4 regions of the Mesorhizobium sp. BH1-1-4 genome follow, and region 4 is predicted to be linked to each of the others. Evidence: riboswitches for the same ligand, from Rfam matches in the RefSeq annotation. Region 4 holds a riboswitch; each other region holds the start of a gene.
The links. Region 4 has a riboswitch for cobalamin ahead of bluB (5,6-dimethylbenzimidazole synthase). Riboswitches for the same ligand answer to the same signal wherever they lie in the genome.

Region 1 (5,774 bases), on a different contig from region 4:
GAGGCGCCCCCCTCTGTCCTGCCGGACATCTCCCCCTCAAGGGGGGAGATCAGCAGCTTCGCTGGCGGCGCTCCACTTTCAACGTTTGGGATTGGCGAAATCGGCGATGACAGCTCAATCTCCCCCCTTGAGGGGGAGATGTCCGGCAGGACAGAGGGGGGCGCCTCGCGCAATCCTGTCTCGTCATCGGCCTTTCCCCAAGCGGCTTCTACTGGAGCAATTGCCACTATCGGCAACTCCGTAGAGAAGGCCAAATAATCCTCCAGCCCCAGCCCGCCTTGGCTCCGCTCCAGCGCATCCAGCAATTCACGCGGCGTTTGCGGAATCTCTCCAACCACATAGCCCTGTTCGCTCAAGTCGTGCAGCATGGCCAACACACTCGACGGCACATCGAGGCCAACGGCATAGCCGGTGCGGCCAGGAGCGCTGGGATAATCGGGAATGAGGATGGCGAGCTTGCGCTCGGCACGGGGCGTCTCCTGAAGGCGTATGAAAGCCGCCACACGCCCCGCCACCTGCGCCACGCGATCCGGCTCCGGCCGGTTGGCCAGCGCGCGATGGCCAAGTGCGGGATCGACATCGCTCTCGCCCTTGAAGGAAATGGCACCGGCAAGGATGCGGCCGTCGAGTTCGGGCAGCACGACATGCATGGCGAGGTCGGCGGGCGCCAGGCCGCGCTGGTTGTTTTCCCAGACATCGCGGCGCGTGGTGGCGACGATGACCTGGAAGACGGGCACGCCAGCGCGGTCGAACAGGGTTTCGACGCCGGGCTCGGCACCGGAGGCGAAAGCGGTCGCGGTGATGATGGCGGCGGGTTTCAGCGAGGCGAGGGCATTTTCGACAAAGGCCAGGGACACCGGGTCTTTCAGGCTGGAGACGAAGATGGGAATCGGGAGCATGCCGCGTTGCTCCAAAGCTTCAAAAAGAGCGTCTATGGGTGCGACATCGGCTGCAAGCAGCATCGATCGGTAGAAAAGAATTGGGACGACGGGAGCGCCGACCATTGAAAGGTCCGGCTTCTCCACGACCCCCAATCCAGACTGATAGTAACCGGCCTTCGGCACACTGACCGGACTGGCGACCGACGTGTCCTGTCCAGCCAGGCCTGCCAGCCTGTGCACCAGCGCGCTCATATTGGCCGGGCCGCCTTCGCGGAAATAGCCGAGAAGGCTGTCGAGGTCGGCGCGCGGCAGCGTCGAGGATTCGATCAACCTGAGATCCTCGTCGTGGCTTTCACCGGGAAGCAGCGCCAGTTTGATGCCGCGTTCGCGGGCAATCGCGGCGAGCTGGTCGCAACCATAACGCCACCAGTCGTAGCCGCCGAGGATGCGCACCAGGATGATCCTGGCGTGGCGGGCCACACTGTCGATCCACAGGTCGACGGACATGGGATGGCGCAGGTCGCGCAGTGACGCGAGCCGCATCGAGGGCAGGCGATCGGCTTGCGCCTTCCATGCCGCCGCCAGTCCGGCGAGATCGCTGTCGGTGAAGGACAGGGCCACGATATCCGCCGGCGTCTGCCGGAGATCGACAGGCTCGGCGAGGTCGTCGAGCGAGGCGGAGGTCGTGGTGAGGATGTGCATCGCGGTCCGTGTCTGAAATCAGCCGGCGAGGATACGTTCGATCGCCGGACGGTTCAGCCCCTTGAGGCCGATGACGACGAGGCGCGAGCGGCGGTCGTCATCAGCCGTCCAGGCACGGTCATAGTAATGATTGACGCGCGGGCCGACGGCCTGCAGCAGGAGCCGCATCGGCTTGCCGCCGACCTCGACGAAACCCTTCACACGGAGGACGTTTTCCTGTTCGGCGGCCTCTGTGACGCGCTTGGCCAGTTCGTCCGGATTGGCGATCGAGGGGATGTCGACGATGAAGGTGTCGAAATCATCGTGCTCATGATCGAACGCGCCGTCATGATGCGACTTGCGGTTCTCGATGTCGTCCTCGACGGCAAGACCAAGCCCGAGCAGCACCGAGGGATCGACCTTGCCATGAGACGTCGGCACGATCTTCACGGCGCGGGCGGAATGCTCGTTGACGATGGCGTTGGCGCGGGCCGAACCGGCGGCATCCATCAGGTCGCTCTTCGACAGGATGATCAGGTCGGCGCAGGCGATCTGGTCCTCGAACACTTCCTCGACCGGATCGTCATGGTCGAGGCTGTCATCCCCGGCGCGCTGCGCCTGCAGGGCGTCCATGTCGTTGGCGACGCGGCCCTCGGCAAGTGCGGGACCGTCGACCACGGCGATGACGCCGTCGACGGTCACCCGGCTCTTCACCGTAGGCCACTGGAAAGCCTGAACCAGAGGCTTGGGGAGAGCGAGACCGGAGGTTTCGATCAGGATGTGGTCGACCTTCGGCGTCAGCGACAGGATCTGGTCGAGCGCCGGCACGAAATCGTCGGCGACGGTGCAGCAGATGCAGCCATTGGCCAGTTCGACGATGTTTTCCTCGGGGCAGGTGTCGATGCCGCACCCTTTGAGGATTTCGCCATCGATGCCGATGTCGCCGAACTCGTTGACGATGATGGCAATGCGCTTGCCGCCGGCATTTTCCAGGAGATGGCGAACCAGTGTCGTCTTGCCGGCGCCGAGGAAGCCGGTAACGACGGTGCAGGGAACGCGGGAGAGATTGCCGGCCGAATTTGGAGCGGTCATGTCAAGTCCTTCAGCATGTCGAGAGGAGGGATGCGGGCAACGAGGCCACGCTTGAGGCTATCGGGCCGGCCCCGCCAGGGAATGAGGCCGTCGGTCGAGGTGGCGAAGAGCTTGGCGCCGGTGACGAGATCGGCGCCGCTGGTTGTGGTCAGGTCGCCGAACACATAGCTCCAGCAGCCGTCGCGCAGGATCGCGGCGCTCAGCCGGCGCTTGCAATTGCCGAGGCATTCGACCGTGCGGATGCGGATGTTCTCGCCCGAGGCGGCCTGGCGCGTGTCTTCCGCCAAAATTTCGCCGGCCCGGGGATTGGCGTCGGAGCCGGTCTCGTCGCGGCACGAGGCGCAGACGATGACGGTCACGCCGGCCAGGGAATCACCCTCGCCGGACAAAACGTCTGTTGTTTCAGCCGAAAAACTGCTGTCGCGATCCAAATCAGGCTCCTTGCCCGGAAAACCCGCCGGGCGATCGGATTCTTGCATTCCAGACGGCAGGTCTCCTGGCTCGCGGGTCATCGCCTTGGGTAGCCGCCTTCCCGGGACAATCCCAGTGGCTTTCGGCCTTGGCTCTTCGCTTACAGTTGCGGGGACAGCCGCGGATTTGGGTTTTCAGCCCGCACCGCATTCCCTCTTGGCTCCTCCCTTTGCTGAGAGGAGACCGTCTGGATCGGATTTAGGCTCTTGCGGGCAGCGGTGTCAACGCGAGCTTACGACACCGTGATGTCGGCCAGCGCCGGGCCCAGATCGCCGGCAGGCGTCACCTCCATGCGTTCGAGGCCTAGCCAGCCCTGCATCTGCTTCAATTCCTCGAAGAGCTGAGCCGCCGTCTCTGGCGGTGCGCCGGGCTCGGCATAAGCCGCGTGGACGCGCAGGACACTGGCCGGCCGGTCAGCCTTGAGGTCGACGCGCGCCACGATCCTGTCGCCAAGCAGGAAGGGCAGGACATAGTAGCCATATTGGCGCTTGTCAGCCGGCGTGTAGATTTCGATGCGGTAGTGGAAATCGAACAGCCGTTCCGAGCGCGAGCGCTCGAAGACGACCGGATCGAACGGCGCCAGCAGGGCGCGGGCCTCGATCTTGCGCGGCATACGGGCGTCCTTGTGAAGGTAAGCCGGCTTGTCCCAGCCCTCGACACGGACCGGCAGCAAGTCGCCGAGTTCGACCAGTTCCTCCAGCCGGCCTTTCATATCGGCCGGCGACAGGCGGAAATAGTCGCGCAGGTCGCCCGATGTCGCCACGCCATGGGCGCGGGCGGAGATGCGCAGCAATTCGCGGTGCGCGTCCTCGGCCGCCGGCACCGGCAGGTCGAGGATCGCCTGCGGCAGCACGCGTTCCGGCAGGTCATAGAAGCGCTCGAAACCGCGTCGGTGCGCCGTGGTGATGCGGCCGGCCCAGAACAGCCATTCGAAGGCGTGCTTGGCGTGGCTCCAGCCCCACCAGCCGCCGGAGCCTTTCTGGCCTTCGAGCGCCGAAGCGGCGATCGGCCCGCGCTCGACGACCTCGCGGTAGATCTCTTCTATATAGGCGGCGTGCTCGCGGCCCCATTTGGCCAGCCCCAGATACATTTCGTCGCCTTGCTCGGCGCGCCGCATGCGCCAGCGCATCAGTGGGTAGGTCTCGACCGGCAGGAAGGAGGCCTCGTGCGCCCAGTATTCGAACACGGTGCGCTTGCGCGTCACGGCGGCGTTGTCGAGCAAGGCGAGGGGATAGGGGCCAAGACGCGAATAGAGCGGCATGTAATGTGCGCGCACCACCGCACTGACGGAATCGATCTGCAGCAGGCCGGTGCGGGACAGAACGCGGGCGAAATGGCGGCGGTCGGGCGTGCCGGCGGGGCGGGGGTCGAGAAACCCCTGCGCGGCGAGCGCGATGCGCCGGGCGGTGGCAAGCGAGATCTTTTCCTTCATGCAGGCGTCACTCTGAGGGTGCTTTGACAAAGATGTGATGGGGTGATTCCAGCCCATGCTAGCAGGGTTTTGGTGGCAATCCTGTCAGGAGAGAAAAGTGGAGTAAAAAGCGAAGGAAATCAAACAGGAGCGTATGAGACCAGTTTCTCCCGGAATGCCGTCCAGCTCGTTGTTTTGAACAAGGTTTGACTTGCTTCGCTGGAAGTGCTGCGCTAACCCTCGCCGCGTTGCAGCATAGGCCCCCTTAAAACGGTTCAGCGGTTAATCTGTCACGCTTCCGCATTAAGGTTCGGTGCTGTAGTCAAAGTGGATTGGCGCCAACGGAAAGCCGCTGCATGAACGCACTTCTCAGTTCGTACCTGCCCATCGTCCTGTTTATCGGCGTGGCACTGGTCGTCGGCCTGGCGCTGCTGGTCGCGCCGTTCCTGGTGGCCTACCGCAACCCGGATCCCGAAAAGCTTTCCGCCTACGAGTGCGGTTTCAACTCGTTCGACGACGCCCGCATGAAATTCGACATCCGCTTCTACCTGGTGTCGATCCTGTTCATTATATTCGACCTGGAAGTCGCCTTCCTCTTCCCCTGGGCAGTGTCCTTCTCGAAGATCGGCATGCTCGGTTTCTGGTCAATGATGGTTTTTTTGGCAGTGCTGACCATCGGCTTTGCCTATGAATGGAAAAAAGGAGCGCTGGAATGGGATTGAACGACAGTTCAGGCACCCTCGTCGCGCCGAAGCCCAAAGGTATTATCGATCCCAACACCGGCAGGCCGGTGGGGGAGGACGATCCCTTCTTCCTCGAAATCAACAATGAGCTTGCCGACAAGGGTTTTCTGGTCACCTCGACCGAGGCGCTGATCACCTGGGCGCGCAGCGGCTCGCTCATGTTCATGACCTTCGGTCTGGCGTGCTGCGCGGTCGAGATGATCCACACCTCGATGCCGCGTTACGATTCAGAGCGGTTCGGTGTCGCGCCGCGCGCGTCTCCGCGCCAGTCCGACATCATGATCGTCGCCGGCACGCTGACCAACAAGATGGCGCCGGCGCTGCGCAAGGTCTACGACCAGATGCCGGAGCCGCGCTACGTCATCTCGATGGGTTCGTGCGCCAATGGCGGCGGCTACTATCACTATTCCTATTCGGTGGTGCGCGGCTGCGACCGGGTCGTGCCGGTGGACATCTACGTGCCCGGCTGCCCGCCGAGTGCCGAAGCCCTGCTCT
Region 2 (5,774 bases), on a different contig from region 4:
CTGACCCGCGCGACCAGCAAAAGCACGATGCATGCGGCCAGTATGCCCCCGGTAAAGGCGGCGACCGGCAGGGTCCAGATACCGAAACTGTCACCGAAGACGGTGATGACGGAAACCGCGCCGGCGGCGGCCCCAGAAGACAGGCCGAACAGGAAGGGATCGGCAAGATCGTTGCGGGTCACCGTCTGCAGCAAGGCGCCGACAATGCCCAGTCCGCCGCCGACACAGATCGCCAGGATCGTCCGCGGCAGCCGCAGGTCGACGACGATCTTGCCGACCGGGCCCGATATTCGCGGCTCGTCCAGCCCGATGGCACGGCCAAGCGCGGCGATGACATCGCCCAGAGGTATCAGCGTCGAGCCGTAGGCGATCGACAGCAGCGCGAGAGCGACGAGCGCCACCGTGCCCGCCGCCATGGCCAGCGTGAACGCGCTGTGCCCTGACAGCGCGCCCGGTTTTTGCTCTCGGGCAAGATGCATCAGAACGCTTCCGGATGCATCGCCCTGGCGATCTTGCCGATGGCTTCGATGTTCGCTGGTCCCGGCGTCAGCTCGGCGTAACGAAGCGCGACGAAGCGCTCGTTCTTGACCGCGTCCGTCTCTTTCATCGCCGGGTGCGCCTTCAGGAAATCGAGCAGTTTCCTGTAGCCGCCGCCGTCCTGATAATCGAGCAGGATGAGGAATTGCGGATTGCGCGCCCCCACCGTCTCCCAGTCCGTGTTGCCCCAACTGGTTTCCATGTCGGCCATGATGTTGTCGCCGCCGGCGGCCGATATCATGGCGCTGGGGATGGCGAATTTTCCGGCTGTGAACGGCTTGTCCTCGCCGGAATCGTAGAGGAACACGCGTGTTCCCTTGCGATCACCGACCTTGGCGGTGATATCGGCTAGCTGCGCTTTCCAGCCGGCGACGAGCTTGTCCGCTTCCGGCTCCTTGCCGAAAACCTTGCCCAGCTTTTCGACGTCGCCATAAAGCAGGTCCATGGAGGCGGCCGGGCGGCTCTTGTCGAGATGGACGCAGCTTTCGGTCAGCACCAGCGTCTTGATGCCATGCGGTGCGAGCGTGTCGGGGGTCACGTCGCCGCCGGGCTTCATACCGTAGTACCAGCCGGCGAAGAAGAAATCGGGCTCGACCGCGACGAGATTCTCCAGCGTTGGATATTTCGGCGCCAGTTCTGGGATGGAACCCTGTTCTGCCTTGAATTCGGGGCCGACCTTGTACCATCCGGTGATGCCCGTCAGGCCGACGATCGAGGGCTGCAGTTTCAGCGCGAAGGCCATCTCGGCCATGTTGAGATCATGGATGACCGCACGCTTCGGTGGAGCGTCGAAAGTCAGCGGGTTGCCGCAGCTGTCGACGGTGACGGGGAAGGCGAAGGCCGTCGAGGCGAGCAGCGAGAGGACGAGCGAGATGGCAAGGCGTTTCACGGATTTGCTCCTTGGTTGAACCGTGTCGGATGATGAGAGGGTGATCACGATGGCGGCGCGGCGCGATTCGGGAGTTCGAACACCGTCAGTTCGCGATCCTCGGTGGGATGGCGCAGGCGGAACACGTCGACGCCGAAAATCTCGCGGATCAGCTGCTGGGTCAGCGCCTCATGCGGCGGCGCCAGAGCCTGCAGCCGCGCCTCATTCATCACCGCGACCTTGGTGGCGAAGGGCGCTACCAGCGTCAGATCGTGCAGCACGGCGATCACCGTCATGCCCAAGCCGGCCACCAGTTCGAGCAGTTGCGCGCGAGCGCGCGGGTCGAGGTGGTTGGTCGGTTCGTCGAGAAACAGGAGCTTGGGTTCCTGCGCGATGGCTCGGGCAAGCTGGGCGCGCTGGCGTTCGCCACCCGACAGCGAGCCGATGGTGCGGCCGAGCAGCGGCAACAGGCCGGTCCGGCGCAGCGCATCCACGACAATGTCGCGCTCCTCGCTCCGACGCCCCAGGCCGGCATGCGGGACTCGGCCGAGCTCGACATAGTCAATCACCGCCAGACGCGGATCCGGCTGGTCGGTCTGGCCAACGACGGCGATATGCAAGGCCCGCTCGGCCGGCGAAATCCTGTCCAGGCGTCGCCCGCCAAGCTCCACCTCGCCCGAACTTGGCCTGAGCATGCCGGACAACATGCGCAGCAGCGTGGTCTTGCCGGCGCCGTTGGGACCAATGATGGCGAGGCGGTCGCCTGATGTCACCGACAGGCTGACGGCATCGACCAGAGCCCGGCCATTCGCCGTCGCGCTCAGGTCGCGCGCATCGAGAAGCGGCGTTGTCATCGATTGCCATCCGCCGGCTTGCCCGGTGCCGGGATGCGGGCCAGCGTCTTGCCGGCCAGGCGCGGCGGACGTTGTCCGGAATTGCACCAGCCGTCGGCAAGCGAAGCGTAGAGCCTGGCAAACCGCACGAGATCGCCAGCGTCGGCCTCTGCATCGATCGAGCCGAAGAGATAGGCGGCTTTGCCCGGCGCCTGGAAGGCCACTGCCAGCGGGCGCGCGCATCCCGCCATGCAAGCCACGCCCTCGACCGTGAAATCACGCATCAGGTCAGGCTGGGCCGAGAGACGGGAGCGCAATTCGGCGCACAGAGCTTCGCCAGACCTGACGCCGGTCGGCACGTCGCGGCAAAGCGTGCACACGATGATCTGGTGCCTTTGGGTGCGGTGAATACGATCGATTGCGCCGTCCAACGTCCCGTCACTTTCAAAACTGGCGACGGAAGGATGTTGGTCGACCGGCCGACAAGACCGATGTCCACGTTTCCTCCCGGCACACCCCGTCCGGTCAACTCGGTGATGGCAGGTCTCCTGGCTCACGGGTCTCCGCGCAATCCTGCCTTCCCAGCCTTGCCGGCCAGTGGCGTTCCGGATCTTGCTCGCCGCTTACAGTTGCGGGGGCAGCCGCGGCCTCGACCCAAATCGGATCCCACCGCGTTCCCTTTTCACCCCTCGCCTTTCGGCTCGGGGACCATCACGAGTCGCAGCCTAGGCCGCGAGCGGCGCCGAGGCAAGACGATCACTATGTTCTGTTATAACAATACATGCACTCAGTCAATCGCTGCCGACACGGCCATCACCGTGCTGTTCGACGGTACCTTGCCGACACGGCCATCCGAGTCGATCACAGCAGGCACCCAATGAGAACGCGCGACCGCTTGCCCATTTGCGCGATGCGCAATTTCGATCAAACTGGGCGGGCTGCGAGGCGCCAGGGTGCGGATGCCAAATGCGAGGAGCACATGAACCCGACCGAGAAAGCGCTATGGTTTGTCGAAAGCCATCTGCCTGACGTCGTTACGCTCGACGACGTCGCGCAAAGCAGTGGCGTGTCGCGCTTTCATGTGACGCGCGCCTTCGGCGCCGCCACCGGCCGCTCCGTCATGGGCTACATGCGCTCGCGCCGGCTGACCGAGGCGGCGCGCAAGCTGGCTGGCGGAGCGCCCGACATTCTCAGCATCGCGCTCGAGGCCAGCTACAACTCGCATGAGGCTTTCACCCGTGCCTTCCGCGACCAGTTCGGCACCACGCCGGAACTGGTGCGCGCGCAAGGTTCGACCAAGTCCCTCGACCTCGTGGAGCCTATCCTGATGGACAGCTCACTTCTCACCACACTCCAGCCGCCGCGCTTCGAGACCAGCCGGCCCTTCCTCGTCGGCGGGCTCGGCGAGCGCTACAGCTGCGAATCCAGTGCCGGCATTCCCATGCAGTGGCAGCGCTTCGCTCCATACATCGGCAACATACAAGGCGAGATTTCAGGCGTTTTCTACGGCGTCTGCCTCAATGGCGACGATGCCGGCAATTTCGACTATGTCGTCGGCGTCGAGGTGCGCGACTTCGCGGATCTGCCGAAGGAATTCCAACGGGTGCGGGTGCCGGCACAGAAATATGCCGTGTTCACGCATCGCGAGCACATCTCGACCATCCGGCGTACGATCAACACGATCTGGAACAGCTGGCTGCCCGCCTCAGGCCATGAAATCGCCGACGCGCCGGAATTCGAGCGCTATGGCCCTGAATTCGATGCCCGCACCGGCAATGGTGGGCTGGAGATCTGGGTGCCGGTCAAATCATAGGGGCTGGATGCCGAATGGGCCACGCCCCGGCAGCAGCCGAGGCGCGGCCCGCCGCCTCGCCTATTCCACGGTGAGCGCGACCTCATAGAGGCCGGGATGGGCCTGCCCCAGGGCCTGGTTGCGATCGAGGAAACCGCTCGTCCGCAGATGCTCGAAGACGCGCCGCATGGCCGCCTGATCCCGCGCCTGCGCATAGTTGACGACGCGTGAGCCGTCGAGTTCCCTGTGCAAGCTGGCCGACATCCAGCCGGGAATGCCACGACAACTCATTGCCGCCTCCCGCAAAAGGTCGATCAGCGCCTGCTGTCCGCCCTCGGGCACGGTGAAGACGTTGATCTGGGTGATGACGCCGGTGTCGGCGCGAATGATGGGCATTGTCTCTTCTCCTTCGTTGGCGCCTGGCACACGAAGGAACGCCGATCGGCGGGACCCCGAACGCCAAGCCCGGCGTCAAAGCACGCCGTGGCTTGCCGTGGGTTCCCATTCTGGATGGGAACGGAGCTTCCATCTGACGGAAGGGAGCGGGCTTACCGTTTGCCGCTCCAGGGTCCTTTTCGACCCGTATTCGATACCATTGGCGCAAACCGCCAGCAACCCGGCATTGCCGGACAGCTCGCTAGAGATCGAGATCCCAGTTCTGGCCAACCAGATCCTTGCCGAAGGAATAGTGGGGCTCTTCCTCGGTCAGCCTGAATCCGGCCGCCTGGTAGATGTGCCGGGCGGCGGTCAGAATGTCGTTGGTCCACAGGGTCAGCGTCTTGTAGCCCCTGGCGCGGGCAAAGCCGATGCATTCCTCGACCAGGCGCTTGCCGATGCCGAGACCCCGCGCCGAAGGTTCGACATAAAGGAGCCGCAGCTTGGCCACCTGGTCGGACTTGCGCACGACGAAGACCGAGCCGACGACCTCGCCTTCCCGTTCGGCGATCCAGCCGCGCTCCCATTTCGGATCGTAGGATTTTACGAAATTGGCCAGGATTTCGGCGACCAGCGCTTCATAGGTTTCGTCCCAGCCATAGTCCTGGGCGTAGAGCATCCCTTGCCGGCGGGTGATCCAGCCGATGTCGCCGACCTGCGGCGGCCGCAGCAGGTAAGGGATTTTCGGCTCGGCACTGTCATCCAGCAGTCGCTGTACCGTGCGCATGGAATTGACCAGCCGGTCCTGCTCCGAGGTGGGCAGCCGATCGAGCAGCGCCGCGACCTGGTCGTGCGAATCCTTGTTCAGCGGCGCGAAGGCGTTCCTGCCCGCCGGCGTCAGCGCGATCGTCGACTGCCGCGCGTCCGAAGCAAGGGTGGCCCTGGAGATGAGGTGAAGGCGCTCGAACTTCTTCAGCAAACGGCTGACATAACCGGCATCGAGGCCGAGATCGCGCCCGAGGTCGGTCGCGGTCAGTCCGTCACGATGCGCCAACTCGTACAGCACCCGCGCCTCGGTCAACGAGAAGGCGCTCTTCAGCAGCCCTTCGTCGAGCAGTCCGATCTGACGCGTGTAGAACCGGTTGAAGGCCCGAACCGCATCGATCAGGTCCTTGTTGTGCGCAGCGTTGTCGGGCTGATGGTGAATGGTCATGGACATCTCCTGTCCAAACACGATCGCCGATTTACTTGACGCAGTCAACTATTAGAGACGGTCTGCCCCATCACATCATCGGCAATACCGGCCAGCGATCCACGATTCTGCCACGGGAAAGGACCGCGATCGGCCCGAACTGCTGCAGCACGGCCT
Region 3 (5,774 bases), on a different contig from region 4:
GTCGGCGTCAGCGCGCTGCCTGATCAGGGAGCGCAGCGCCGAGACGACATAGCGCTCGCGATTGTACACCGGCATGATCACGCTGAGCTTCACGAGAGGCCTCGCGTCAGGAAATTCTCGATCGCGCCGGCGATTTCTGCCGGGTCGGTGCCGAGGGACAAACGAAAGCACGGCAAGAGGCGGGTCAATTCGCTGAAGAAGCGAAAGCCGCTTTCGCGCTCGCCCGGCATCTGGGCGATGCCGGACGGCGCCAAGGCAATCATGGCATCCCTGCGTGACACCGGCATGATCGAACTTGCTCCGCCACCGCTGATATGTGGCACCACCAGCGCGACGATGTCCAGCATCGCGGGCACCGGGCGGGGCGTTACGTCGCCAATGTGAAACGTGTGCTTGCCCTGCCAGTTCAGCGGGCCTTGCTCAGCCAGCCTCTGTTGCAGGCCCAGCCGCGCGAAACCTCGCGCGTCCTGTTTCAGGGTGGAGAAAAGGGGCCGCGCGGTCACGCCCCCGACGAGATCGATCAGCACATAGTCGTCGCCGACACTGTCGAGCCCATTGAGCAGGCCGGCGGCGACAGTGCCGGATTTCCCCGCCCCGCCCGCGCCGGCGAGCAGGATACCCTTGCCGTCGATGCCGAGCGTGCCGGCATGGGTCAGCCGCATGCCGCGCGCGGCATATTCCCAGTGCAGGAAGGCGCGCAGCGGCGCCCCCGGCTCCCAGGGCGGAAAGGCATCGGCCGACGCCATCAGCTGCACGCCAACGCTACGGTGCGGATCGTAGATCTGCCAGAAATCCAGGTCGTGGAAATAGTGGCCGCGCAACCCGGCTTCGGCGAGCCGTTTGGCAAAACCGTGCTCGGTGAAATGCGCGTCGCCCCATCGCGCGGGCTCCGGAATGCCGTGGATGCCGGGATAAGCGATGAAGACGCGGCACGCGGCCGGTTCGGGCCGATCACGTCCGGCTTCGACAAATGCATGGCCCAGTGCATCGGCAAGCACGCCGTGACCGAGATGCACGGTCAGTTCCAACAGGGGCAGGCTGACCTTGCATGTGGTCGGATAGCGCAAGCCCGCATTTTCGGCGGCGGCGAGGAGATACCGGCCGTAATCGGGCAAGGTTTCCAGCGTGACGCGCGGCATCAAGCGCCTTCCATCACGGCAGCGGCCGGCCCGTCAGGAAGCCTGCTTGACCGCCGGCCAGCCGAGTGGTTCCTCGACCTCGTGGATGGGATCAATGACGATCAGGTCGGCGAGGTCGTCGTGAATGCTCACATCGAGCGGCTCGTTCGTGGCGGCCAGCTCGGCGGCCAATTCGTCCGGCAATGGCTGCACCGTCGCGTCGGAAGGCACCAGCAAGCCCAGTTCGAGCAATTGCGCTATGAAGTGATCGAGTTGGGCCTGGCCTATTGTCGAGCCGCCCGCGGTAAGCCCGACCAGAGCCCGGGCGTCCATTCCGGACGAAAGTGCCTGCCACACCTTGCTGCCGGAATCGGAGAAGCCGAAATACTTGCCATTCGCAAGGTTGAGCACCACGGCCTCGCCATCGAAGGATTCGAAAACGATATCCCGGCTCGCAACCGCATAGGCATGGGATTCATGCATCATTGTCGCCCCGCTTAGCATTCCTGCCCGCCAGCAGGACCCGTTCCACCGACAACGCCTGTAAACTTTCGGTTGTTCCTTGGCAAGGTAACCTTTGCCGGTAAGGCGCCGGCCATATGCGGGATCAGTCGAAGGCCAGCCGGATCAAACCTCGATTTCCAGTGCCGACAGTGGCTTGGAACAACAGGCCAGGATGAAGCCGTCGTCGATCTCGTGATCGAGGATGCCGCCATTGTGGCTCATCTCGACGGCGCCGGAGACTTTCTTCACCTTGCAGGTTCCGCACAGGCCGAATTCGCAGGCTGCCGGGATCCGCACGCCCGAGGCGCGGGCCGTCTGCAGCACGGTCTGGCCGGCGACGCACTCGGCATCGACGTCCGACATCGCGAAGCGGATAGGTGTTGCTGCTTCGACGGGAGCTGCCGCACCGTCCTGCTCCGGCGAGGCGAACGGCGCCTGGATTTCCTCGACGGTCGGCGCGGCAAAGCTTTCCTGATGGTATCTCGCCATGTCGAAGCCGGCGGCCTCCAGCATGCCGCGCACAGCACGCATGAAGGGATCGGGGCCGCAGCAGAAGATCTCGCGTTCACGGAAATCGGGCGCCAGCAGCGGCAGCCGGATGGCATCGATGCGGCCCATATGGCCGTACCAGCCCTCGCGGCTCGACCGCTCCTCGATCATGAAGCCGAGCGACAGGCCCGGCATGTGGCCGCCCAAAAGTTCGAGTTCCTTGCGGAAAATGATCTCTTCGGGACGCCGCGCGCAATTGACGAAGCCGACATCGGTCCAGGGCGCGCAATCGTTCAGCCAGCGCAGCATCGACATCATCGGCGTGACGCCGGAGCCGGCCGAGATGAACAGATATTTCGCCGCCGGGTGGCAGTGCAACGAAAAATCGCCGCTCGGTCCATAGGCCTTGACGTGCGAGCCGGGGGTCAGGTGATCGAACATCCAGCGTGTGCCGATGCTGCCTGCCTGCGCCTTCACCGTCACCGCGATGGAGAACGGCCGCGACGGTGACGACGACAGCGTGTAGGTGCGCATCAGCGGACCGTCCGGCGTCGGCAGTTCCAGCGTCACGAACTGGCCCGGCTTGTAACGGAACCAGGTCTGGTTGTCGGAGCGGAAGGTGAAGGTCTTGACGCCGGGCGCCTCATCGCTGACGCCGGTCACTTCCAGCACCTGCAGCCTGTCGTTCCACGGCGCCATCTGGTCGAGATGGCGATAGAGGCCAAGGTCGGTCATGGCATTCATCCCTCAGCCTCTCATGCCACGCTGCGCAGCGCCGGCCGGCCGCCTTCGGCAAGGCGCGGGCCGATGAAGCGCGCGTACCAGTCGACGAACTGGATGACGCCGCCTTCATGCAGCTCCGAATAGGGGCCGGGCTCATAGGCCGGCGACAGGATGCCGAAGGCGTTTTCCTCGACGATGCGGCGGTCCTGGTCGTTGGTCTCGGTCCAGACATGGGTGAGGTCGGCGAGATCGTAGTCGACGCCCTCTACCGCGTCCTTGTGCACCAGCCATTTCGTCGTCACCGCCGTTTCTGTGGCGCTGACCGGCAGCACACGTAAGGTGACGGCATGATCGACCAGGATATGGTTCCAGGTCGTCGGATAGTGGTAATGCATCAAGGTGCCGATCCGGTCGGCCGAGACGCTGTCGGACAGGTTCTTGCTCACCGCCCGCTTGCCCGTCATCGTGTAGCTCTGGGCATCGCGCAGCAACGGCGCGCGGGTGGCACGGTATTGTCCAGCCGGGTCGATGCGGAATTTGCTGGGCAGGCCAACAGCCTCGCATTTGGCCCAATGCGCCAGCATTTCCGGATCGCTGTCGGCGCCCTGCACGCCGGTCACGGTCGGCGCTTCCGGGAAGGTCTTGCACAATTCCGGATGATTGCCGGCGCAATGGTAGCATTCGCGGTTGTTTTCCCAGACCAGCTTCCAGTTGCCCTTCTCGATGATGGTGCTCTCGAAGGCGATCTTGGCCTCGCTGAGCCGGTGCGGCTGCAGATAGGGCTCGATCATCGCCCGCATCGGCGCGAAGTCCGCCGGCTCCTTGGCCAGGCTGATGAAGACATAGCCGGCGACGCTTTCGCAGGCGACTGGCTTCAGCCCGAACTGGCTCTTGTCGAACCCGTCGGCCATCTGGCGGGCGAACAGCAGCCGGCCGTCAAGCTCGTAAGTCCACTGGTGGTAAGGACAGACCAGTTTGGCGGCCATGCCTTTGTCGCTGTTGCAGACGCGGCTGCCGCGATGACGGCAGGAATTATGGAAGGCGTTGATCTTGCCCTGCTGGTCACGCACCAGCACGACCGGATAGTCGCCGATCTGCACGGTGATGAAGCTGCCCGGCTTGGGCAACTCGCAATCATGGCCGATGAACAGCCAGTCGCGATACCAGATCAGCTCCATGTCCAGCTTGAAGTAGTCCGGGTCGGTATAAAAGGGCTGTTCCAGCGAAAAGCCTTGTCTGCGGCTGTTCAAGAGCCTCAGCATGTCGTTGCGCGCATCCATGTCCTGTCCTCATTTTCAAGGACTGAACTGGTGGTGATGGAGGAAGGATTGAGCGCAAGCCGGCAAAAGCCGGACAAACATCATCCGCCCCTTGACCGCCCACCGCGATCAGTCGAGTTCTAGCGATCTCGGGCTGGTTTCCGGGCTCTGGAGTCGTCCTTGCGGACCATCGCGACACCTTCCCAGGCCTTCGCCCAGTGGTCTCCCGTTGCGACTTGAACTCCACCACCGTTGCGGGGGCAGCGCCGGAATCTGACCGGCTTCCCAATTCTCCGCTCCGTCGTCACGCAGCGGCACCTGAGATGGAATGATTTAATCACGACAGGGTTTGCGACATCGGCATGAAAGCGACATCGCCTCCATGCGGCGCGACACGCATGCTGGATGGTTCCGGCCGATGGAGGCGTCTTTATGGGAAGCCGCGCCGGCACCGTTTTCGACCCGTTGCCGGCGGCGAAAAAGGTTAACGGTTACGAAAAGTGACTATTAGCAGATTCTAAAATCGAACCGAACGGTTCGTTTCTGTTGACGGTGCGTGCAGGACGGTGTGAACGCAGGGCCTTCGACACAGTCGGTGATCGAAGCGGTGGTTCCAGTTAACCGGTTGATATAGCGAAGAAAAACAATGGACGTAAAAGGGCCTGGTACAATTTCAAGTGGTGGAGTCATGGTCCACGCGGAACAACTTCGTGATTGGAAACGGCAAAGGTGCTCTCCCACATCGGGGCTGTCCGAACGACGCGATTTTTAATCCCAAGACACGCCGCTAGACGGACGGAAAAAATACTGGAGTACCCCAAAATGAAAAAGATTGTTCTCACTGCCGCAGCCCTTCTGGCTATTTCCGGCAGCGCCTTTGCTGGTAGCGACCATTATGGTTCGAGCGCCGCGACCCCTGCTGCCACCTCTGTCGACAGCTCGTACACCGCTTCGACCAAGAAGTCGCAGCCGGCTGCTCAGACGCCTGTCCAGGGTGCCGATCACAACCTCTTCGGCAACAACTAATAGCCGCTCCCCGGCACGCGGCGGGATTGCCCTGCCGCGCCGGTGGACGCCACAAATTCAGGAGTATTTAAGATGAACAAGATCCTCATTGCTGCCGCCGCCGTTCTGGCCCTTTCCGGCAGCGCCTTCGCCGGTAGCGACAACTTTGGTTCGAACGGTGCCAACCAGGCGGCTGTCACTTCGACCGACAACGCGGCCACCGCGTCGATCGGCAAGTCGGCTCCGGCCACCCAGGCGCCCGTTCAGCAGGGCAGCGACCGCAACCTCTTCGGTCACTAATCCCAATCCCACGGCCGGTGGGTTCGCCCGCCGGTCCGACTGATTTCAAAAATTCAGGAGTATTTAGAATGAACAAGATCCTCATTGCTGCCGCCGCCGTCCTGGCCCTTTCCGGCAGCGCCTTCGCCGGTAGCGACAACTTTGGTTCGAACGGTGCCAACCAGGCGGTTGTCACTTCGACCGACAACGCCGCCACCGCGTCGATCGGCAAGTCGGCTCCGGCCACCCAGGCGCCCGTTCAGCAGGGCAGCGACCGAAACCTCTTCGGTCACTAATCCCAATCCCGCGGCCGGTGGGTTCGCCCGCCGGCCCGCCGGACTTCAAAAATTCAGGAGTTTAAAATGAACAAGATCCTCATCGCTGCCGCCGCCGTCCT
Region 4 (5,774 bases):
GTCACGGTCGAGAGGCCGATATGCGGATGCGGACGGACATCGAGCGCCTGGCCCGCCCGCAGGATGGCCGGGCCCATACGGTCGAAAAAGATGAATGGCCCGACCAGCCTTCTCTTGGCGGTCGGCAAGGCGCGGCGCACCTCGAAGCCGCCAATATCCTTGGCGTTGGGGATGACCATCAGCTCGAGCTGGTCGCTGGCAAAGGCATCACCGGCTTCAGGATCTTTACCGGGAAAGAAGCTCATGAACTCTCCTTGTCAGCGGCCTTGGCCGCGTCAGGCAAACCGGATAGCCGCCTTCGCCCGCAATTTGGCCGCCACCTCTTCCCGGTTGCGCGGATGCTGGTGGGTCTCGAGCGTATCAAGCAGCTCGCGTGCCGCCGCCGCGATAGCCTCGACCGCGTGATCGAACGCATGCTGGTTCTTGGCGGACGGCCGCGTCCTCCCGCTCAGCTTGCGGACAAACTGGAGCGCCGCGTCGCGGACTTCGTCATTGGTTGCCGGCGGATCAAAATTGAACAGGGTCTTGATGTTTCTGCACATCGTTTCCAAACCTCCTCTGGAACCTTTTCAATCGGGACGAGCCTTATCCTCAATCATGATCGTGTCCAAAAGCCGGTGAGGCAAGCGCGTCGTTGGCGAGCGGCGTCAGTCAGCGTCGAGCGGCTCGGTTCCGACCGGCTTGCCGTCGCGCGACAGCCTGATCTTCTCGACCTTGTCCTCGGCAGCCTTCAGCAGCCGGTCGCAATGCGCCTTCAGCGCCTCACCGCGCTCGTAGATGCGGATCGACTGGTCGAGCGGCACGTCGCCACGCTCCAGGTCATCGACGATCTTCTCCAGCGCGTCGAGCGCCTGTTCGAAGCTCATCGCCTTGACGTCTTCGTTGATCTCACCGCTCATCATTCATCCTTTCATCAGTCGCCCGACATGGGCGGCGACCGAAAATGCCAATCCCTGCAGATCGTAGCCGCCCTCGAGCAGGCTGACGAGCCGGTTGCCGCTGTGGCGAGCGGCGCGCTGCATGAGCTGGCCGGTCGCCCAGTCGAAATCGTCCTCGGTCAGATTGATCTCGGCCAGGGGATCGCGATGATGCGCGTCGAAGCCGGCCGAAATGATGATCAGGTCGGGCGCGAAATTGTCGATCGACGGCAGCACGCGCGACAGGAAGGCGTCGCGAAACACCTCGCTGCCGGTTTGCGGCGCCAGTGGCGCGTTGACGATGTTTCCGGCGCCGGTCTCGGTCTTCGCGCCGGTGCCGGGGTAGAGCGGCATCTGGTGCGTCGAGCAATAGAGCACCGAGGGATCGTCCCAGAAAATGTCCTGCGTGCCGTTGCCGTGATGCACGTCCCAGTCGACGACGGCGACACGTTCGGCGCCATGCTTCTTCTGCGCATACCGGGCAGCGATCGCCGCTGTGTTGAAGAAGCAGAAGCCCATCGCCGTGGTCTTTTCGGCGTGATGGCCGGGCGGTCGGGCCGCGACGAAGACATTGTCGGCACGGCCCGCGAAGACGTCGTCGACGGCGGCGTTGGCGGCACCGATCGCGGTGATGACCGCCTGCCAGCTTTTCGGGCTGGCGGTGGTGTCGGCATCGATGCGGGCTATGCCCTCGTCGGGGATGGCGGCGCGGACACGCGCGACGAAATCGGCGGGATGCGCGTAGAGGATCGTCGCCTCGTCGCCTTTAGATGCCTCGACGCGGTCGAGCGCGGCAAAAGCTTCGTCGTCGAGCACGCGCTCGATGGCGCGCAGGCGATCCGGCCGCTCGGGGTGACCGGGCGGGGTGATGTGTTCGAGAAAGATCGGGTGTGTATAGAGACGGGTGGCCATGTCCCCCTATCTAGTGCCCCGGCGCCTCAATGACCATGCGCCGCGCTTTGATCGCTGGGGAAAATCACGTCCGCGTCTCGTAGTGTCGCTACGGGCATTGGCGTCGCCGGCACTTCGGCGTAAGGTGGGGACCTGCCTGGTGCCCGCCGGTCGATTTGTGGCGGGAGAATCGGGAACACGGTTGAATTCCGTGGCGTGCCCAACGCTGTAAGGGGGACCGCGCCGGTAAATGCCACTGTCGATGACGGGAAGGCACCGGAGGCGGGTTGATCCCGAGCCAGAAGACCGGCCTGGCAGGCATCGATATCCGCATGGTCAGGCGGATATCAGGGATTGCAATCGCAAGGGGACACGCGATGCCGGAAGCCATGACCGCTCCTGTCGGCGACGGATTCGATCAGAAAGCGCGCGACGCGGTTTATCGCGCCATGTTCACGCGGCGCGACGTCCGCAGCCATTTTACATCGGAGGCGATCGATGACGACGTCCTGGCGCGGCTGCTGCTTGCCGCCCATCACGCGCCGTCGGTCGGCTTCATGCAGCCCTGGAACTTCATCGTCATCCGCGACGGGCAGCGGCGGGCTGAGGTGCGCGACCTGTTCCTGGCCGCGCGAGAACAGGAGCTGCCGGCTATCGAAAAAGAAAGGCGGGCGCTGTACCGCAAGCTCAAGCTCGAAGGCATTTGCGAAGGCGCGCTCAACATCTGCATCACCTGCGACCGCGAACGCTCGAAAGGCTCGCCGCTTGGACGCTGGCACAATCCGGAGATGGACCTCTTCAGCACGGTCTGCGCGGTGCAGAATTTCTGGCTGGCGGCACGTGCCGAGGGTGTTGGCGTCGGCTGGGTCAGCATCATCGAGGCCGAGGCGTTGAAACGGCTGCTGGCCATTCCCGACCATGTAACGCCGATCGCCTATCTCTGCGTCGGCCGTGTCTCGGAGTTCGCACCGAAACCGGATCTTGAAACGCATGGCTGGGGACGACGGCTGCCGCTGCCCGACCTGATCATGAGCGAGACGTTTTGCGGCCAGGGAGAGGCACCGCTCAAATCGGCGGTGGCGCGCCTCAACATCCCCGATATTGCGCCCGCGAGTCCCACCGATCAGCGCGTCGCGCCGGCCGTGCCCCAGCGCGAGCCGCCGAAGGTGGAGAGCGCCTTGTCCTTGAGTTCCCTGAACTTCGACGAGGCTTCGGCCAGCCTGGCATCCCAGGCGGCATCGGGCACCTGGCCTTCGATGGTCTTGAAATAGACCTGCATCAGGCAAGCGATGGCGAAGGGCTCGATAAAGGCCGCCTTGAAGGCCCAGGCAAAGACGATCGCCAGCACGAAGGCCCAACCGGCGAGTTGACCGGGCATGACGTAAAGAATGGCGGCGGCCGGCGCCAGCATCAGCAGGAAGATCACAAACGACACGCCCCACATGATGACCGCCAGCCAGACGGCGTTCTTGACCATGATCTTGCCGTTCTGGGCGTAGAGCACGACGCCTTGGCGCGCGGTTTCGAAGGGCGAGGACGAGTTGATGCGAATGTTGTAGCCGAGGATGATCTCGTCGACATAGGTCAGCGACAGGCGGATCAGCGTGTTGAGGAAGGCGACAAGGCCGCTGAGGCCAGGAATGGGCAGGAAGGCGGCGACGCCGCCGAGCAGGCCGGTGATGGCGCGGATGGCGCCCTTGACCAGCTGGTCGACGACGAAAAGGATGTTCGCCTCGGCGAAACGCTCGGTCACGACCTGTTTCGCGTAGGCGATCTGGTTCTGGCCGTCGGGAACGTCATGACCGTCGATCAGATGCACCATGACGGCGATGTGGCCGGCCTTGACGACATAGAGGATGTATTCGCGCAGCCAGTAGACGGCGATCGAGACGACGCCAAAGCCGACCACGCCGCCCCACAGGGCAAAGGACAACGGGCCGTCCGGATCGGTGGAGATATGGCCGACGCCATAACCGACCGAGGCACCGGTGCCGGTGGCCATGATGTAGGCCAGCGTGATGCCGAAATAGACGATCATGCGAAAGACAATGAAGGGCCAGGTCCGCACCATGATGGACACCGACCTGCCGATATCGAAATCCCACATGCCCGATTCTCCCCCTCAGAGATGGCTGGGGGAGGATGCGCTCAAACCGGCTGTTGTCAATTGCGGGCGGTGGCGTCCCGCCATGGCGGTTCAGCTTGACCGCGCTTGCGGCTTTTTCAGCAGGCCTTCGAGCAATTGCTTGAACGCCGCCACAACCATCCTCGACGTCGCCTCGGGATCCTTCGCATTGGCGATGCGCTGCGCGGCCTGACTGCTCGCCCCGTTGATCAGCCGCGCTGCCGACTCCGGGTCGACACCGGGGACGACCACCCCTTCCCCCTGCAGCGCGATTAGATGATCGGTCATTGAACCGACACATGCACTGGCATTCGACCATTGCGCCGGGTCGCCCAGCACGGCCGGGCCATCCCGGAACATGATGCGCTGGATTTCCGGCTCCAGCGCCATTTCGATATAGGTCGTGCATTCGTCGACGAAATGCTGCCAGCGGGTCGGCGCCCGTGACGCAACCTCATTCACCCGGGCGGCCATTTCCGCATCGATTTCAGCGATAACCGCCTCCAGCAGGCCTTTCTTGTCGCCGAAGTGATGATAGAGGGCGCCGCGAGTCAGCCCGGCCGATGCGGTGAAATCGTCCATCGATGCTTCGGAATAGCCGATAGTGCCGAAAGCCTGACGCGCCGCGGCGATCAGCTTGGCTCGTGTCTCAGCGATCATCTCCTTGCGTGGTCGGTGCATGCTCTGGTCCTATCCACATACGCTCCGTATGCCAATTGACATACGCGACGTATGGTCTATTTAACACTCATACGTATCGTATGTAATTATCAGATCGCCTTTTGTCGAGGAACCGGATCATGCATAACCCTTACTCCGAAATCTTCCGGGCCCGCGGAGCCAAAGGCTTTGCGGCCGCCGGCTTCCTGGCGCGCCTGCCGATCGCCATGGCGCCGATCGGCATCGTCGCGATGCTGTCGCAGACGCGTGGCGAATACTGGCTGGCGGGTGCTGTCTCGGCGACTTTCGCGCTAGGCAATGCTTTCGTGGCGCCGCAGATATCAAGGTTGGTGGACCGTCTGGGCCAGACACGCATCGTGGTCCCCACCACCATCATCACCGTGATCGCCTTCGCGGTTCTCATCGCGGCGGCCAATCAGGATTGGCCGGTCTGGACGCTGTTCGCCTCGGCACTGGCAGCCGCGGCCATGCCCAGCATGCCGGCAATGGTGCGCGCGCGCTGGACCGAGATTTTCCGGGGACGGCCGCAGATGAACACCGCTTTCGCCTTCGAATCGGCGGCGGACGAACTGGTCTATATCGCCGGCGCGTCGCTGTCGGTGGGCCTCAGTGCAGGCCTCTTTCCTGAAGCCGGCGTTCTGGTCAGCACCGTGCTCCTCGCCATCGGTTCAACGGCTTTCATCCTGCAGCGGTCGACCGAACCGCAGGTGCGGCCGGTGGATCGCGCCACGAGCGGTTCGGCAATAAGGCTGCGGCCGGTGCAGATCATCACCCTTGCCCTGATTTTCATCGGCGCGACCTTCGCCACGACGGAGGTGAGCACCGTGGCCATCACCAAGGAATTTGGCCAGCCGGGCGCCGCCAGCCTCGTCATCGGCGTCTATGCGCTGGGGTCGTTCGTGCTCGGCATCATCGTCGGTGCCCTCAACCTGCAAGCGCCGCTGCAACGCCAGTTGGCAATCGCGGTCGCCCTGGTCGCGCTTGGCACGCTGCTGCCGCTCACCGCCGGTACGGTGCCGCTGCTGGCGCTGACCGTGTTCATCAGCGGCGTGGCAATCTCGCCGACCTTCATCACCGCCTTCGGCCTGATCGAACGGCACGTGCCGGAAGCGATGCTGACTGAAGGCATCACCTGGGTGATGACCGGCATCGGCATCGGC

Region 1: it holds a riboswitch for cobalamin, as region 4 does, so the genes downstream of both, LB569_RS27895 (DUF1636 family protein) here and bluB (5,6-dimethylbenzimidazole synthase) in region 4, are expected to answer to the same signal.
Region 2: it holds a riboswitch for cobalamin, as region 4 does, so the genes downstream of both, LB569_RS04000 (DUF1636 family protein) here and bluB (5,6-dimethylbenzimidazole synthase) in region 4, are expected to answer to the same signal.
Region 3: it holds a riboswitch for cobalamin, as region 4 does, so the genes downstream of both, LB569_RS21420 (aromatic ring-hydroxylating oxygenase subunit alpha) here and bluB (5,6-dimethylbenzimidazole synthase) in region 4, are expected to answer to the same signal.

The regions. Positions count from the first base shown of each region.
Region 1 covers NZ_JAIUIN010000026.1:28,170-33,943, forward strand. The annotation lists gene LB569_RS27885 (cobaltochelatase subunit CobN) at 1-1,583, opposite strand, end outside; gene cobW (cobalamin biosynthesis protein CobW) at 1,602-2,654, opposite strand; gene LB569_RS27895 (DUF1636 family protein) at 2,651-3,085, opposite strand; cobalamin riboswitch at 3,123-3,328, opposite strand; gene LB569_RS27900 (winged helix-turn-helix domain-containing protein) at 3,358-4,557, opposite strand; gene LB569_RS27905 (NADH-quinone oxidoreductase subunit A) at 4,893-5,258, shown strand; gene LB569_RS27910 (NuoB/complex I 20 kDa subunit family protein) at 5,249-5,774, shown strand, end outside.
Region 2 covers NZ_JAIUIN010000002.1:58,982-64,755, reverse strand. The annotation lists gene LB569_RS04015 (FecCD family ABC transporter permease) at 1-479, opposite strand, end outside; gene LB569_RS04010 (ABC transporter substrate-binding protein) at 479-1,426, opposite strand; gene LB569_RS04005 (ABC transporter ATP-binding protein) at 1,471-2,259, opposite strand; gene LB569_RS04000 (DUF1636 family protein) at 2,256-2,669, opposite strand; cobalamin riboswitch at 2,759-2,966, opposite strand; gene LB569_RS03995 (AraC family transcriptional regulator) at 3,218-4,051, shown strand; gene LB569_RS03990 (antibiotic biosynthesis monooxygenase family protein) at 4,112-4,426, opposite strand; gene LB569_RS03985 (helix-turn-helix domain-containing GNAT family N-acetyltransferase) at 4,668-5,618, opposite strand; gene LB569_RS03980 (DSD1 family PLP-dependent enzyme) at 5,689-5,774, opposite strand, start outside.
Region 3 covers NZ_JAIUIN010000013.1:131,158-136,931, forward strand. The annotation lists gene LB569_RS21400 (glycosyltransferase family 2 protein) at 1-93, opposite strand, end outside; gene LB569_RS21405 (serine kinase) at 90-1,139, opposite strand; gene LB569_RS21410 (PqqD family protein) at 1,173-1,604, opposite strand; gene LB569_RS21415 (hybrid-cluster NAD(P)-dependent oxidoreductase) at 1,746-2,846, opposite strand; gene LB569_RS21420 (aromatic ring-hydroxylating oxygenase subunit alpha) at 2,867-4,114, opposite strand; cobalamin riboswitch at 4,228-4,430, opposite strand; gene LB569_RS21425 (DUF680 domain-containing protein) at 4,916-5,119, shown strand; gene LB569_RS21430 (DUF680 domain-containing protein) at 5,192-5,398, shown strand; gene LB569_RS21435 (DUF680 domain-containing protein) at 5,467-5,673, shown strand; gene LB569_RS21440 (DUF680 domain-containing protein) at 5,740-5,774, shown strand, end outside.
Region 4 covers NZ_JAIUIN010000008.1:48,706-54,479, forward strand. The annotation lists gene LB569_RS16110 (pirin family protein) at 1-245, opposite strand, end outside; gene LB569_RS16115 (DUF2277 domain-containing protein) at 276-542, opposite strand; gene LB569_RS16120 (exodeoxyribonuclease VII small subunit) at 648-899, opposite strand; gene LB569_RS16125 (histone deacetylase family protein) at 903-1,829, opposite strand; cobalamin riboswitch at 1,950-2,138, shown strand; partial or broken gene bluB (5,6-dimethylbenzimidazole synthase) at 2,198-2,812, shown strand; gene LB569_RS16135 (hypothetical protein) at 2,932-3,915, opposite strand; gene LB569_RS16140 (TetR/AcrR family transcriptional regulator) at 4,006-4,614, opposite strand; gene LB569_RS16145 (MFS transporter) at 4,734-5,774, shown strand, end outside.